DNA from 2 places in the Streptodolium elevatio genome. Region 2 is predicted to be linked to the other one. Evidence: riboswitches for the same ligand, from Rfam matches in the RefSeq annotation. Region 2 holds a riboswitch; the other holds the start of a gene.

Evidence for each region. Region 2 has a riboswitch for cyclic di-AMP ahead of ACWD12_RS02105 (C40 family peptidase). Riboswitches for the same ligand answer to the same signal wherever they lie in the genome.
Region 1: linked by a shared signal. The riboswitch ahead of ACWD12_RS36900 (transglycosylase family protein) and the one ahead of ACWD12_RS02105 (C40 family peptidase) in region 2 are both predicted to bind cyclic di-AMP.

What each region holds. Positions count from the first base shown of each region.
Region 1 covers NZ_JBSFVE010000032.1:9,441-16,824, forward strand. The annotation lists gene ACWD12_RS36880 (hypothetical protein) at 1-743, opposite strand, end outside; gene ACWD12_RS36885 (hypothetical protein) at 1,015-1,800, opposite strand; gene ACWD12_RS36890 (hypothetical protein) at 1,990-2,298, opposite strand; partial or broken gene ACWD12_RS36895 (NlpC/P60 family protein) at 2,615-3,604, shown strand; gene ACWD12_RS36900 (transglycosylase family protein) at 4,038-5,432, opposite strand; cyclic di-AMP (ydaO/yuaA leader) riboswitch at 5,436-5,615, opposite strand; gene ACWD12_RS36905 (phosphatase PAP2 family protein) at 6,135-6,788, shown strand; gene ACWD12_RS36910 (hypothetical protein) at 7,077-7,384, shown strand, end outside.
Region 2 covers NZ_JBSFVE010000001.1:484,010-491,393, forward strand. The annotation lists gene pcrA (DNA helicase PcrA) at 1-1,334, opposite strand, end outside; gene ACWD12_RS02100 (hypothetical protein) at 1,400-1,753, opposite strand; cyclic di-AMP (ydaO/yuaA leader) riboswitch at 1,980-2,116, shown strand; gene ACWD12_RS02105 (C40 family peptidase) at 2,125-3,207, shown strand; gene ACWD12_RS02110 (LuxR C-terminal-related transcriptional regulator) at 3,326-3,925, opposite strand; gene ACWD12_RS02115 (ATP-binding protein) at 4,096-5,373, opposite strand; gene ACWD12_RS02120 (PspC domain-containing protein) at 5,584-6,840, shown strand; gene ACWD12_RS02125 (hypothetical protein) at 6,827-7,384, shown strand, end outside.

The sequences.
Region 1 (7,384 bases), on a different contig from region 2:
GTGGCCAGGCCCAACACGATCACGACGACCGGTTTCGCGAGCAGCACGGCCACCATGATTCCCGCCCAACGCCGGACATGGTGCCACATCGCCTTGTCGACCAAGCCGGAATACACGGCAGTTCCCAGCATCGCGCCCACGTACAGCATCGCCGCACGGATCAGCAGCTCGATCCACAGCACCGCCGCGGCGGCCATCGACAACATCGACACGAAGATCAGCATCACCGGACCGCCGCCCAAACCGGCGTTCGGATCAAGGGCCTTCGCGAACCCGCCGAGGAACCGGTCGGTGTCCTGCTGCGTACCGGACGCGATCGCGGCCGTCAGCCCGTCGGTCAACGACACCGCCAGATACAGCGTCAGCGGCGTGAACGCCGACGCGGTCACCGCCAGCCACAGGTACCCGACCGCCTCGGTGATCGCCGTCGTGATCGACGCCCCGCGCACGGCGCGCTTGGCGACGGCGAGCATCCACAGCAGCAGGGTCAGGAACGTCGACGCCGCGAAGACCACCGCGTACTGCCGCAGGAACCCCGCATTCGTGAAGTCCACCTGCGTCGTGTCGTTCACGGCATGGGCCAGCTGATTGAGGATCCACGTCGCGGCGTCCGCACACCCCTTCGCGATCGCCCCGAGCGGATCCGCGACAAACCCCGCCGTCTGCACCGGATTCCCCGGCACCCCCACGGACGCACCCGCGTCCCCACTCTGGCAGTACGTCTTCGCCGGTCCCGTCAACATGTCGCAGTACGCCTGCGCCTGCCCCCCTTGCGGCGGCCCAGACGACGTCACCGGCGCGGCGGGCACACCAGCCCCCGGAACCGCCGGCGCCGCCGGAGCCCCAGGCGACGGCACAGCCGCCCCCAGCGCCGCCGTCCCCCCACCCACCACCCCCGCAGCCGCCACCCCCACAAGCACCAAACCACGACGCAGGAAGGGAAAAGGAGACCGCACGGACAACAGGGGAGCGGAGCTTGAACCCTGGGACTCGGTGGGGAGTTGACGGCGCGGACTAACGTGCATAGCGAAGTTCCTCGAAGTCCCTGACCGCTTGCGCGATCTCCTCCGCACCCGACGCGCCTTGCAGGCCGCTGACCGGGGTCGGCCCCTCCTTCTGGCTGAAGTCGACGAGCTTCCAGTCGCCGTCCGCCCAGGACAGCCGCATCGTCGTCGTGGTCCACGCTTCGGTGACCGGCTTGGTGGAGCCCGCTCCGGCGAGTCCGATCAGCCCGGCCCCCCATACCTCGACGGTCGCGGAATCGGGCGTGTAAGCCGCCACCTTGGTGCCGACGGGCAGGGCACGGCAGACGAAGGTGAGGCCCTTCGGGGCGTTGCCCTCCGCGTCCAGGCCGAACAGGGTGTTCTGCGCCGCGAAGGCGCCGTCCGCGCGGGTCAGCAGTCCGTCCTTCGCGGTGGGCGCGGCAAGGGCGGAGATCACGGCCCGCCGGGAGGCGGGCTTGAACATCGCGGAAGAGCCGTATGCGGTGGAGTAGTTGGCCGCGGCGGACTGCGCGCCCTCGCGAGTGTGCGCGTACCCGACCGGCACGCCTGACAGGGCTCCGGACGGCGGAGCGCCTGTGGTGGTGGTAGCGCTCTGCGAGCTGCCGGCGTTCTCGGTCCCGGAGGGCGTGTCGCCGCCGCCGCGCCGGCTCGCGTACGCGAGCGTCAGCACGACCACCATGATCACGACGACGACGCCGATCCCGGACAACACGGGATTGCGCCGCCGCGCGGGGACGCCGACGGCGTCAGGGCGCGGCGGCAGCAGGGTCCGAGTCCGCGGCAACTCGTCACTCATGCGCGGACCCCTCCCCGCGCGGCGGAATCCGCAGGTAATTCACTCCGGTCTGACGAGAAATATCCGGTCTTCCCGATTTCCACCGAAAGGGAATGCGATCTTCGGGCATACGTCGCACTTTGGGAGTTATGCGGGCAGGCGTACGCCACGTGAGCCACCTCGAGTCGGCAAATTCGGGAGGGCCCGGTCCTAGATCGCCATCCCGTAGATGATCGTGAAGAGGGTGCCCAGTGATCCGATGATGAACACGCCGGTGAGTCCGGCGATGATCAGTCCCTTGCCCTGCTCGGCACTGAACGTGTCGCGCAAGGCCGTTGCCCCTATCCGCTGCTTCGCCGCGCCCCAGATGGCGATGGCGAGGCAGAGGAGGATCGCCACGGCCATCACGACCTGGACCATGGTGCGCGCTTCGGCGCCGAGCTTTCCGAAAGGCCCCCAGTCCGGGGCAATCCCACCGATGATCGTATTGATGTCGCCGTTGCCTGCACCTAGATACATGCCGCTCACCGCCCCCGATTGGGCTTCTCGAATTGCCCCCGCCGGGTGGAGCGGGGGCTCTTTGTCACTCGATTATTCTGTCCTGACGACACCGTTCGGGCCACCACCCCCGAGAGACGGCTCGCTCACTGTGTGTATCACGGGTGATTGCGCAGAGCAATCATGGCGCGCACAATGACGGGAGCACGACGCGTGCGCGGTCCCTGCCCGTCGCCGCACCCCCGCAGGTTCCCGCCGGAGTAGCGGCTGGTCCCATGTTGTCCCGGATGGTGTCCCGTTTCCATGAGGTCCTTCCCCGCGCGACCCCCGACCGCGCATGCGTAAGGCACGGATTGCCGTCGGGATCGCCGTCGCGGTCCCGTTCGGCTTCGTCGGCCTGCTCGCCGCCGCGGTAGGCGGGATGTCCGGAACTCCCGCCCCCGCAGGCGGTTCCGGGCAGGTGGCGCTCGCGCCCGGGACGGTGCCCGCCGCGTACCAGGGTGCCATTGAACAGTGGGGCCGGCTCTGCCCGGAGATCTCCCCGGCGCTGCTCGCCGCGCAGCTCTACCAGGAGAGCGGGTTCGACCCGAAGGTGGTCAGCCCGGTCGGTGCGCAGGGCATCGCGCAGTTCATGCCCGGGACTTGGCCCCAGTGGTCGACGGACGGCGACGGCGACGGCCGCCGTGACCCCTTCGACGCCGACGACGCGATCCCCTCGGCCGCGAAGTACGACTGCGCGCTGTCGAAGTCGATCGCCTCCGTGCCGGGGGACCGGACGAACAACATGCTCGCCGCGTACAACGCCGGCGCGTACCGCGTCATCCAGTACAAGGGGATCCCGCCGTACAAGGAGACGCGCAACTACGTCAAGAACATCCGCTCCCTGGAGCAGAGCTTCGGCGCGGTGAAGGCCCCGTTGCCGCCGTCGGTTCTCGCGGTCGGGGCCATCGAGTTCGCGCAGTCGAAGCTCGGTACGCCCTACCTCTGGGGCGGTGAGGGCACGGCCGCCCACCGGGGCCGGTTCGACTGCTCGGGCCTCACCCAGGCGGCGTACCAGAAGGTCGGCATCAAGCTCCCGCGCGTCGCGAACGACCAGTGGAACGCGGGCCGGCACCCAGCCAGGGCCGAACTGCTGCCCGGGGACCTGGTGTTCTTCGCGTACGACCTCAAGGATCCGCGCAGCATCCACCACGTGGGGATCTACGTCGGCGGCGGCACGATGATCCACGCGCCCTACACGGGCGAGGTCATCCGCTTCGGCAAGATCGACAAGCCCGACTACATCGGTGCCACACGGGTGACCCCCGAGGGGGCGGAGGCCCTGCCGGTACGCGGCGGCCCGGTCGTCGCCAACGTCGCCGGAACGGCGGGGGCAGGTGCACCCCGTACGTCCTTCTCCGACACGACCCCCGCGCCGCCCACCCCCACCCCCGCACCGGCAACCCCCTCGCCGACAGCCCCCGCACCGAGCCAACCACCGGCGCAGGCGCCCCCGCGTCCCGGTGCGCCGACGACCAGCCGCCCGGCCCCCGGCAAGCAGCCGCCGCCCTCCAGGCCCACCACGTCCCCACCGCCCACCCGTGCCCCCGCCGCGGCCCCTGTGCGCCCGTAGCGGCTCCCGGCGACGCCCATCCCCCACAACAGGCCGCCACCCGCCCGAAAACGCCGCAGGCCCCGGACCGTGGGGTCCGGGGCCTGCGGCGTGGTGCCTCTACCGCGTCACTGCGATGTCAGTTCGACCGATCGCGAGGATCAGTGGATCAGACGTTGACGCCGTGGGCGCGGAGGTAGGTGATCGGGTTGATGTCCGAGCCGTAGTTCGGGCCGGTGCGCACCTCGAAGTGCAGGTGCGGGCCGGTCGAGTTGCCGGTCGAGCCGACGAGGCCGACCTGCTGGCCGGTCGAGACCTTCTGGCCGACCGAGACGGAGATCTTCGACATGTGGCCGTACTGCGTGTAGCGGCCGTCGGCGTGCTTGATGACGACCTCGTTGCCGTACGCGCCGCCCCAGCCCGCGGAGACCACGGTGCCGGAGGTGACGGCGCTGACCTTGGTGCCGGCCGACGCGCGGAAGTCCTCACCGGTGTGGCCGTTCGACCACATGGAGCCCGAGCGGCCGTACGAGCCGCTCGCCGCACCCGGAACGGGGCGGACGTAGCCGGACGACGACGCCTCGGTCGACGACGAGTTGCCGGTCGACGGCTTGGCGGCGCTCGAGTTCGTGTTGGAGCTCGTGCTCGGCTTGGTGGTCTCGCTCTTGGCGGGGGCCTTGTCCTCGGTCAGCTTCGCGCCCGAGGGCTTCGTGGACGAGGAGGACGCCGACGGGGCCGGAGCCGGCTTCGCCGGGGTGTCCTCGGTCAGCTTCGCCGGGGCCGGGGCCGCGGTGGACTGGCCGCCCAGGGCCAGCTTCTGGCCCGGGAAGATCAGGTTCGGGTTGCCGCCGACGACGCCGCGGTTGAGGTCGTACAGCTTCTGCCAGCCGCCGGTGACGTCGTGCGCCCGGGCGATCTTGAACAGGGTGTCGCCGACGACGACCGTGTAGTCGGCCTTGGCGGTGCTCGCGGACGGCGCGGGGGTCGCCGGCTTGGTCGGGGCCTGCTGCGTCTTCGCCTCGGGCTGCGCGGCCGGCTTGGGGGCGGCGGCCTTGGCGTCCTCGGTGAGCTTCGCACCCGAGGGCTGCTGCGCGGCGGGCTTCGGCGCGGTCTGCGTCGAGGTCTTGCCCTGGGTCTGCGAGGACCCGTTGGACGAGCCGGTGTCGATCGAGGGGGCGCCGCTGTTCTTGGTCAGGCCCGCCTTGACGGAGCAGACCGGCCAGGCGCCGGGGCCCTGGCCCGCGAGCACCTTCTCGGCGATCGCGATCTGCTGGTCCTTGGTGGCCAGGTCGGCGCGCGCGGCGTACTGCGTGCCGCCGAACTCGCGCCAGGTGGAGTTGGTGAACTGCAGCCCACCGTAGAAGCCGTTGCCGGTGTTGATGGACCAGTTGCCGGTGCTCTCGCACTGGGCGACCTTGTCCCAGGTGCTCACCGACGCGGCGGAGGCGGTGGTCGCCCCGATGATCGGGGCGGCGATCGCGGCACCGGTGACACCGGCGGCGACGGCGATGCGCGAGGTCGTGGACAGACGGGTACGGCGATGACGCCCGGTTCCGGACAGCATGAAGCGTTTCCTCTCCTACGCCTGCGAGGTGAGCTGTCGGATTCGGGCTGGAGTTGCCCGGCCGCCCGCGGCGACCCCGGTCGAAGGGTCACTGGTACGGCTTCACCCCTAGCCGTCCTGGTTTGTCACCAGTCCGGCGCGTTACACCTGGTTCCCCCGCTTCTGCCGTGGCTGCTTCTCAGCTGTCCCGTCCCGACCGGCGGCAGAACTAGGCGTTCCGGTGAGAGGGGTCGGTGTGGGGACCGACGCGGAGCACGTTAGGCAGACAGATCCTGAGATCACAAGCGACTCATCGTAAGAACAGGTTTACGTCCGTTTTGTGGTGGGCAAGACGTCACTCCTTGTCACTTTTGGACGGCCGAAGGTGTCCGAATTCCTACCTTCGGTACCGCTCCACTGACCGTTTGTGAAAAACCACCACGCTTCGCGCACGGACGGTGATCGAACGTCAAATCGGTGTGACCTGGCCGACATTCCGAAGGCAAGATCCGAAATGTCCGACATGGGGCTTTGTTCGGCAGGTCATCGGCGCGCATCTCCTTCGATCGGATGACCTGACGGGCACTCTGCCATCATTCGTCCGGATTATCCGGTCGGCCGAGCTCCCTCTCAGGGCCCCAATCAGGGGAATCCCCGCGGTTCGGGAACCGCGCAGACCTCCCAAGCGTGATCTTGAAGGACGAATTCTCGGGAGGTCCTGCCGTGTCCGTGTACGCCTTGCCCGCCGCGGCCGAGCCCGCGGTGCCCCTCGCCGCCGGAGACAACATCGACGTCGATGTCCTCCAGGGCGTCAACGGCCTCGCCGAGGACACCACATGGGCGCACGGCTTCATGGAGTTCATGGGGGAGTACGGCCTCCTCGCGATCCTCGCCGGACTCCTCGGCATCGCGTGGTTCCGGGCCCGCCGGCGTCCCGACCACGACGTCGCCGTCGCCGGGCTCATCTGGGCGCCGATCGCCGCCCTGCTCGCCGAGGTGGCCAACATGCCGCTGCGCGAATGGGTCGACCGGCCCCGCCCCTTCCTGACCCACCCCGACGTCACGGTCCTCGTGCAGGGCAAGGACGACCCGTCCTTCGCCTCCGACCACGCCCTGCTGACGATGTCCCTGGCGATCGCCCTGCTGCTGGTCGACCGGAGGCTCGGCGCTATTGCCGTCCTCGTCGCCGTCCTTCAGGGGTTCGCCCGCCTCTATGTAGGGGTCCACTACCCCACGGACATCCTGGGTGGCTTCGCGCTCGGCGCTCTCGTCGCGCTCGCGCTGTCGCCGCTGGCCCTGCGTGCCCTGCTGCCGGTCGTACGCCGGGTCGAGACCACACCGCTGCGCCCGCTGGTCGTCGCGGAGCCGACCGGCTGACCCACCGCTCGCACCGTCCCGCCGCACACCGCACACCGCGCGCCTGCACGCCGCCCGCAGCCCATCGCGCCCGACGTGGCGTACCCCGCCCTCGACGAGCCACCGCCCGCAAGGGTCAAGATTCCCGAAACCGGGCCCAACCGCGCGCCCTCGGTGCCAGACTCACCCGCGTCCGGTCATCGGATCATCATCCGAGGCGTCACCCCTCCGCGCCGTTTCCCCGGACAGTCGCTCCTGCGCGGCCACCGTCCCGTGGCGCGCGCACTCCACGACGAGGGGTCCACAGCCGTGTCCGCACCGACATCCGCACGCCGCCGTACGCACCGGGCAACCGCCAAGCCCACCCCCGCCGCCGGCCGCGCCGGCACCCGCACCACCACCACCCGTAGCCGTACCCGTACCCGCGCCGCCACCCGCATCTCCGCCGCCGCAATCGTCCCGGCCGCCGCGCTGGCCGCCCTCCTCGCGGGCGCGGCCCCCGCGCAGGCCGCCACAACCCCGGCGCCGACCACACCGCCCCCTGCCGCCATCGCCGCAGCCGCAGAGCCGACGGGCCGGGCCGACGGCCAGGAGCAGGCGGAGCGTGTGGAAGCCGC
Region 2 (7,384 bases):
GCGACCTGGCTGGGGGTGATCTTGCCGGTGTCGGTCAGCCGGTCGATCTCGTCGGCGATGAACTGCGCCTCGGCGTGCTCGTCGTCGGCCGTGTAGCCGGTGATCGTCGAGCCCTGCCCCGAGTCGGTCCACAGGTTCTTCGCGCGCCGGTTGCTGTTGCGCTCGATGACCGCGTTGGCGGCGGTCAGGATCGTCTGGGTGGAGCGGTAGTTCTGCTCCAGCATGATCGTCGTGGCGTTCGGGTAGTCCGACTCGAAGTCGAGGATGTTGCGGATGGTGGCACCGCGGAACGCGTAGATGGACTGGTCGGCGTCGCCCACGACGCACAGTTCGGCGGGCGGGACCTCGGCCAGGCCCTCCTCGGCGGGGTTGACCAGGTCGCCGTCGACGGTGCGCTTGGGGCCGTGCCCGGCGGCGCCGCCGACGAGCTCGCGGACCAGCACGTACTGCGCGTGGTTGGTGTCCTGGTACTCGTCGACGAGGACGTGCCGGAAGCGGCGGCGGTAGTGCTCGGCGACGTCCGGGAACGCCTGCAGCAGGTTGACCGTGGTCATGATGAGGTCGTCGAAGTCGAGGGCGTTGGCCTGCCGCAGGCGCGCCTGATAGAGCGTGTACGCCTCGGCGAGCTTGCGCTCGGCGTCGTTCTGCGTCCCGGACGCGTAGGTCTCCGGGTCGATGAGCTCGTTCTTGAGGTTCGACACCTGCGCGTTGAACTTGCGCGGGGGGTGCTGCTTGGGGTCGAGGTCCAGGTCGCGGCACACCATCGCCATGAGCCGCTGCGAGTCGGCGGCGTCGTAGATGGAGAAGGTCGAGCTGAGGCCGAGCTTCTTGTACTGCTGCCGCAGGATGCGCACGCACGAGGAGTGGAACGTGGAGACCCACATGGCCTTGGCGCGCGGGCCGACCAGTGCCTCGACGCGTTCCTTCATCTCGCCCGCGGCCTTGTTGGTGAAGGTGATCGCGAGGATCTCGCCGGGGTGCACGCCGCGCGCGCCCAGGAGGTACGCGATGCGGTGGGTCAGCACGCGGGTCTTGCCGGAGCCGGCGCCCGCGACGATGAGCAGCGGGGAGCCCTCGTGGACGACCGCGGCGCGCTGTTGCGGGTTCATGCCGTCGAGCAGGCGCGCGGGATCGATCACCGGCTTGCGGGCGCCGTTGCGGTAGTGGCCCTCGTACGGCTCGGTCGGCGGGGCGTAGTCGCCGTCGAACAGGTCGTCGGGAGCCGGGTCGTACTCGGGCGGCGGCGGGGCGTCGTCCGGCAGCGGCTCGGCGGCGGGCGGCGGGATCTCGGCGTCGAACCCCGGCAGCGGCATGTCGTCGAAGAGTTTGCTCATCGTCTGCCGAGTCTACGAGCCGCGGGCGGTGTTCCGGTGCCCGCCCGCCTCGGCCCGGGGCGAACTCAGGTCCACATGACGGCGATGACGATGTTGGCGACGGTGAGCAGGCCGACGGCGCCGAAGAGCTGCACGTCGACGCGCTCCTTCGCGCGGTTCGTCCACACCATGAGCAGGATCCCGATGAGGATGGCGAGCTTGACGCTGATCTTGGTGTTGTCGACGTCGAGGTCGTCGGCCTGCCGGACGCCGACCAGCGCGATGCCGGTGACGAGCATCGTGAGGGCGCCGTGCGTCATGGCCGGGTTGATGCGGACGTCTCCGGTCTTCATCCCCTTCATCTGGGTGAGGAAGCCGCCGAGCAGGGACCCGATCCCGATGATGTGCAGGACGAGCAGAAGTTGTCGGACGACGTCCACGAAACGCTCCTCACGGTGGGATGGCGCTCCGAGACTACAAAAATCACAAAGCGGACAATGAAACGGCCCTCAAGGTAAAGACTTGGCAATGCGGCCCGGAAAGCTGGGGGTCGTGACACTCCTGTGACTAATGTTCTCGGCCAGGCGGCCGTACCCCCGTGCTCCACCAGGAGTGCACGGCCGCCACCGCCGAGTCCGGCGACGTACCGAGGCCGCCCCCACGGCCGAGGAGCACGAGCCGGAGCCGGGGACCCAGGTTCCCATCGAGGCGAATCGGGTCCGGGCCCGCCAGTCCGGAGTCGTAGGGCGTCTTCTTCCGCCCGAGCCTGTCAGCTAACCCGGTAGGCGGCCGAGGAAGGAGTGACGCTTTCGTGGCGTCTCATCGCCGTCCCGCGCAGCACCGCCGGATAAAGCCGCGCAGCGCCCCGAGGGGTGCCGCCACGCTCGCCACCGCCGCCGTGACCATGACCGGTGTCGTGGCGTTCGCCGGCACCTCGAGCGCCGACCCGGCGCCCACCTCCGCGCAGGTGCAGGAGCAGGTCAACCAGCTGCACCGCGAGGTCGCCAAGGCGACGGACGTCTTCAACGGCGTCCAGGAGCAGGTCGAGGTGCTGCAGAAGGAGTCCAACGCGACGCAGACCCGCGTCGCCGAGGAGCAGGCCGCGATGAACCAGCTGCGCGAGCAGATCGGTGTCATAGCCGCCGAGGAGTACCGCAACGGGGGCATGCCGCCCGAGCTCCAGCTCGCGCTGAGCGGCGACCCCGCGATGTACCTCCAAAAGGCCCAGATGCTGGACCAGATCGACAGCCAGCAGGCCACCCGCCTCGAACAGATCGCCGCGCAGGCGCGCATGCTCCAGCAGGACCGCGCCGAGGCCTCCCAGCAGCTCGCCGACCTCGACGCGCTGCGCAAGGACCTCAACGGCAAGAAGAACGAGATCCAGGAGAAGCTCAACAAGGCCCAGGCGCTGCTCAACACCCTCACCGAGGCCGAGCGCCAGGCCGTCCTGGAGTCCAACGACCACGCCGACGAAGAGCGCACCGACGACCGCGCCGGGCGCGACAAGCCCGAGGCCGAAGAGCCGCTGCCGAACGTCCCGGCCTCCGGGCGCGCCGCGGTCGCCGTCGACTTCGCGATGGACCAGCGCGGCAAGCCGTACGGCTGGGGCAAGGCGGGGCCGAGCTCGTTCGACTGCTCCGGCCTCATGCAGGCCGCGTGGGCGAAGGCGAACGTCAAGCTGCCGCGTACCACCTGGGACCAGGTCAAGGTCGGCAGCCCGGTGTCCAAGTCCCAGCTCCAGCCGGGCGACCTGATCTTCTTCTACTCCGACATCAGCCACGTCGGGATGTACATCGGCGACGGCAAGATGGTGCACGCCCCTCGTCCGGGATCCGTCATCAAGGTCGCCCCGATCACCGAGATGCCGTTCCACTCCGCGCGCCGCGTGGGCTGACCCGCCGCACCACGTACCGCAGGCCCCCGATTCCGGTGCTCCGGAATCAGGGGCCCGCGTCGTTTCGGGTCCTGCCGCCCAGTCCTGCGCCCGGGCCTGCCGACGGGCAGCCGCGCGGTCAGACCAGGCGGCGGTCGGTCGCCCAGCGGGTCAGCTCGTGCCGGTTGGACAACTGCAACTTCCGCAGCACCGCCGACACATGCGTCTCGACCGTCTTGACCGAGATCACCAGCCGCCGCGCGATCTCCTTGTACGCGTAGCCGCGCGCGATCAGCCGCAGCACCTCGCGCTCGCGCTGCGTCAGCCGGTCCAGGTCCTCGTCGATCGGCGGTACGTCGGTCGCCGAGAACGCGTCCAGCACGAAGCCGGCCAGGCGCGGCGAGAACACCGCGTCGCCCTCGGCCACCCGGCCCACGGCGCGTACGAGTTCGTCGCCGGTGATGGACTTCGTGACATAGCCGCGGGCGCCGCCCCGGATGACCCCGATGACGTCCTCGGCCGCATCCGACACCGACAGCGCCAGGAACCGCACCCTGCCTTGCAGGCCGGCGCACTGCTTCAGCACCTCGACGCCTCCCCCGCCGGGCAGGTGCACGTCGAGCAGCACGACCTCGGGCATCGTCGCGTGGACGACCGAGACCGCCGACGCGACGTCCTCGGCCTCGCCGACGACCTCGACGGCCTCGCCGATCTCGGCGCGCACGCCGGTGCGGAACATGCGGTGGTCGTCGACCAGTACGACGCGCACGCGCGGTTCCGGCGCGTCCGCCGCCGCGCGCTCGGCGTCCTGCCGGGGATCCTGCGGCGCGTCGTGCGGCGCGTTCTGCGGCGGGTTCTGCGGCGTGCTTCGCCGGGGGGTGTGCGGGGTGTCCTGCGGGCCCTGGGTGCTCACTTGGTGCTCCTGTTCCTCGACGCCGCCTCGCCGCGCGCCATCTCGAGCTCGACCTCGGTGCCTTCGCCGGGCTCGCTGCGGATCACCGCGGTACCGCCGTTGCGGCGCATGCGCCCGAGGATCGACTCTCGCACACCGAGCCGGTCCTCGGGCAGCGCACCGGGGTCGAAGCCGGGCCCGCTGTCGCGTACGAAGACCGTCACCATCGTGTCCTCGACCTCCGCGAACACCTGGACCGGCGCGCCCGAGGCGTACTTGGCGGCGTTCACCATCGCCTCGCGCGCGGCGGCCAGTTGCGCGGCGAGGCGCTCGTCCACCGGGCAGTCGCCGACCGACACGATCTCGATGGTGGCTCCGTGCATGTCCTCGACCTCGGCGGCCTCCTGGCGCAGCGCGGCGGCGAACGTACGGTCGGGCTCCTCGCCCTCCGGCCGGTACAGCCACGCGCGCAGTTCGCGCTCCTGCGCGCGGGCGAGCTTGGCGACCTCGCGCGGGTCGTCGACGTGCCGCTGAATCAACGTCAGCGTGTGCAGCACGGAGTCGTGCACATGGGCCGCCACCTCCGCCCGCTCCTGCGCGCGGATGCGTGCCCTGCGCTCCGCCCCCAGGTCGCGCGTCTGGCGGAGCAGGAACGGCCCGAAGATCACCAGCAGCCCGAACAGCAGCAGCGCCGCGCCCCGCAGCGCCGCGAACGCGTCGCCCAGGCCGCCGCGGTAGGCGACGAAGAAGCCGATGCCGATCGCGAAGACCACGAGCCCGATGGCCGTACGCACGATCCCGGCGGTACGGCTGCGCCCGTCGAGCGACAGCCAGCGGGTGCGCTGCGCGTCGTCGGCCTGCCGCCACACCAGGGCCACGCCGGCCGATGCGACCAGCAGCGGCCACACCCACGCGCCCCGGTAGCCGGCGTCCCCGGCGACCGCCATGACGAGGGCGAAGGCCAGCAGCGCCGTGACGATGGCGAGGGCGGCGTGGCGCGACTTGCGCTCGCGGGCGTCGGCCGGTTCCTGGCGTACCTCCGCGCCGCCCTCGGGCACGTTGAGCCACAGCAGGCCGTACAGCACCATGCCGAGACCGCCGCCGAGGGTCAGCACCACGAACCCGACACGGATCCACACCACGTCCACCGCGAGGTGCCGGGACAGTCCGCGCGCCACGCCCGCGACGATGCGTCGCGAGGAGTCGCGGTACAGCGTGGGGGCCGACCGGCCGACCGTGGGCTCGAAACCCAGATAGGTCTGCGCGTGGGAGGCGGGAGGAGGTGCTGAGGTCACACGACCGATCGTCACACGCACGGGCTCGGCGACGCATCAGGGTGCGACCCTGATTCGCCCTCAGGGTCACCTCGGGGTACGACCCGGGCCCCTCCTGATAGGCGCGCACGCGCAAGGCCAGCACGATGGAGGCATGAGCGAGCGGGACGACCGAATCAACAGGGGAATGCGTTCCGCGAATGCGGACGCCGAGCCAAGCGAGGTGCCGGCATGAGCGGGACGAGCCCCCACCCGACCGGGACCACGCCGCGGGCCGAAACGGGCGACGGCGGGAATCCGCCGCTGCACCGCCCTCCGCACGACCGCGTGGTCTCGGGTGTGTGCGGCGGTCTCGGCCGGCACTTCGGCGTCGACCCGGTGATCTTCCGGGTGGTGTTCGTGGTGCTCGCCCTGTTCGGCGGCCTCGGTGTGCTGCTGTACGGCCTGGGCTGGCTGCTGATGCCGGCCGACGGCCAAACGGCGCCCCTGGCACGCGAGGTGCTCAACGGCCGCGGCATCGGTGCCGCGATCCCGGCGATCGCGCTCACCGGCATCGGCGTCGGCGTCTTCTTCAGCTACATCGACAACGGCTTCGACGGGGCGGTGCCGCTGCTGATCGTGGCCGCGATCATCCTGTACGTCGCCCAGCAGAGCACCCGGCGCAACCTGAAGGCCGCGGGTGTCGAGACCGCGGCCACCGCACCCCCGGCGGGCGTACCGCCGGCGGCGCCTCCCGTCGCCGACGCGCCGCAGGCCCCCGGGCCGCCGCTGGCGCCCGGGCCCGCCAAGTGGTGGCGGGCGCCGACCGGCAAGTCCCCGGACAGACCGGCGCCTTCGCAGGAGCCGAAGCCGCGCAGGCCGCGCTCGTACATCGCGGTGGCGACGGTGTCGCTCGCCGCGGTCGCGGGCGGGGTCATGTGGTGGCTGGACACCGGGACGTCGGCCGACATCTCGGTGCAGGCGGCCCTGGCGGTGGTCCTCGCGATCCTCGCGGGCGGCATGCTGGTCGGCACCTTCTTCGGCGGCGGCCGGTGGTTGATCCTGCCGTCCTTCGCGGTCGCGGTGCTGCTGAGCGCGGTCGCGGCGGTCACGGTGCCGTTCGTCGGGCCCAGCGGGGAACGGACCATCACCCCGGCGACGGCGGAGACGGTCTCGGCGAGTTCGCCGTACCGCATGAAGTTCGGCGAGATGCGGCTCGACCTCACCGAGCTCGACCTGACCGGGCGCGACCCGGCCGAACCGGTCCGCGTGGTGGCGACCGTGGGCGCCGGGAACATGCAGATCTACCTGCCCGACGACGTGCGCGTGATCATCGAGGCAGACGTCGACCTCGGCAACATCGACCTTCCGAACGGCAGCAGCAGCGGCTACCGGCCGGACCGCGACGCGGTCCTCCCGCCCGAGAACGGCGGCCCGCCGCGCGGCACGATCGCGCTCGACCTGGGAGTCGGCGTCGGAAACGTGGAGGTGTTCTATGGAGCCCCGTGAGCCGGAACCGCGCGGGCCGGAACCGCGTGAGCCGGAGCCCCGCGAGGCGGCGCTCGGCGAACCGAGCACAGGCGCCACCCCGGAAGACACGCACGAGGGCACGGGCGCGGACACCAGCGAGGGCACGTACGCGAGCGCAGACGACAGCACGCACGAGACCGCGTACGAGAGCACGCCCGAGAACGCCGACGGCGACCCGCCGGTGGACTCGCCCGACGACACACCGGAACGCGACTCGGAGGAGACCAAGGTGCTCGGCATCGAGCAGTCCGCAGCGACCGAACCTCCCGCCACCTCGCACGTACCCGTGGAAGACCCCGACTGGCGGCCGGGACTGCTGCCGCGCGACCCCGGCGTGAGCGGCACGAGGGGCACGAGCGGCGTGAGCGGGAGCACCGCACCCTTCTTCGCCGCGTCCGAGTCCGCGCCGAAGTCCTTTGGCTCTTCTGCCCGTTCCCCTCGGGGCGACATCGCCCGCCGGCACGGGTTCGACCCGATGGCCATGGTCGCCGGCGCCATCTTCATGGCCATCGCCGTGATGTAC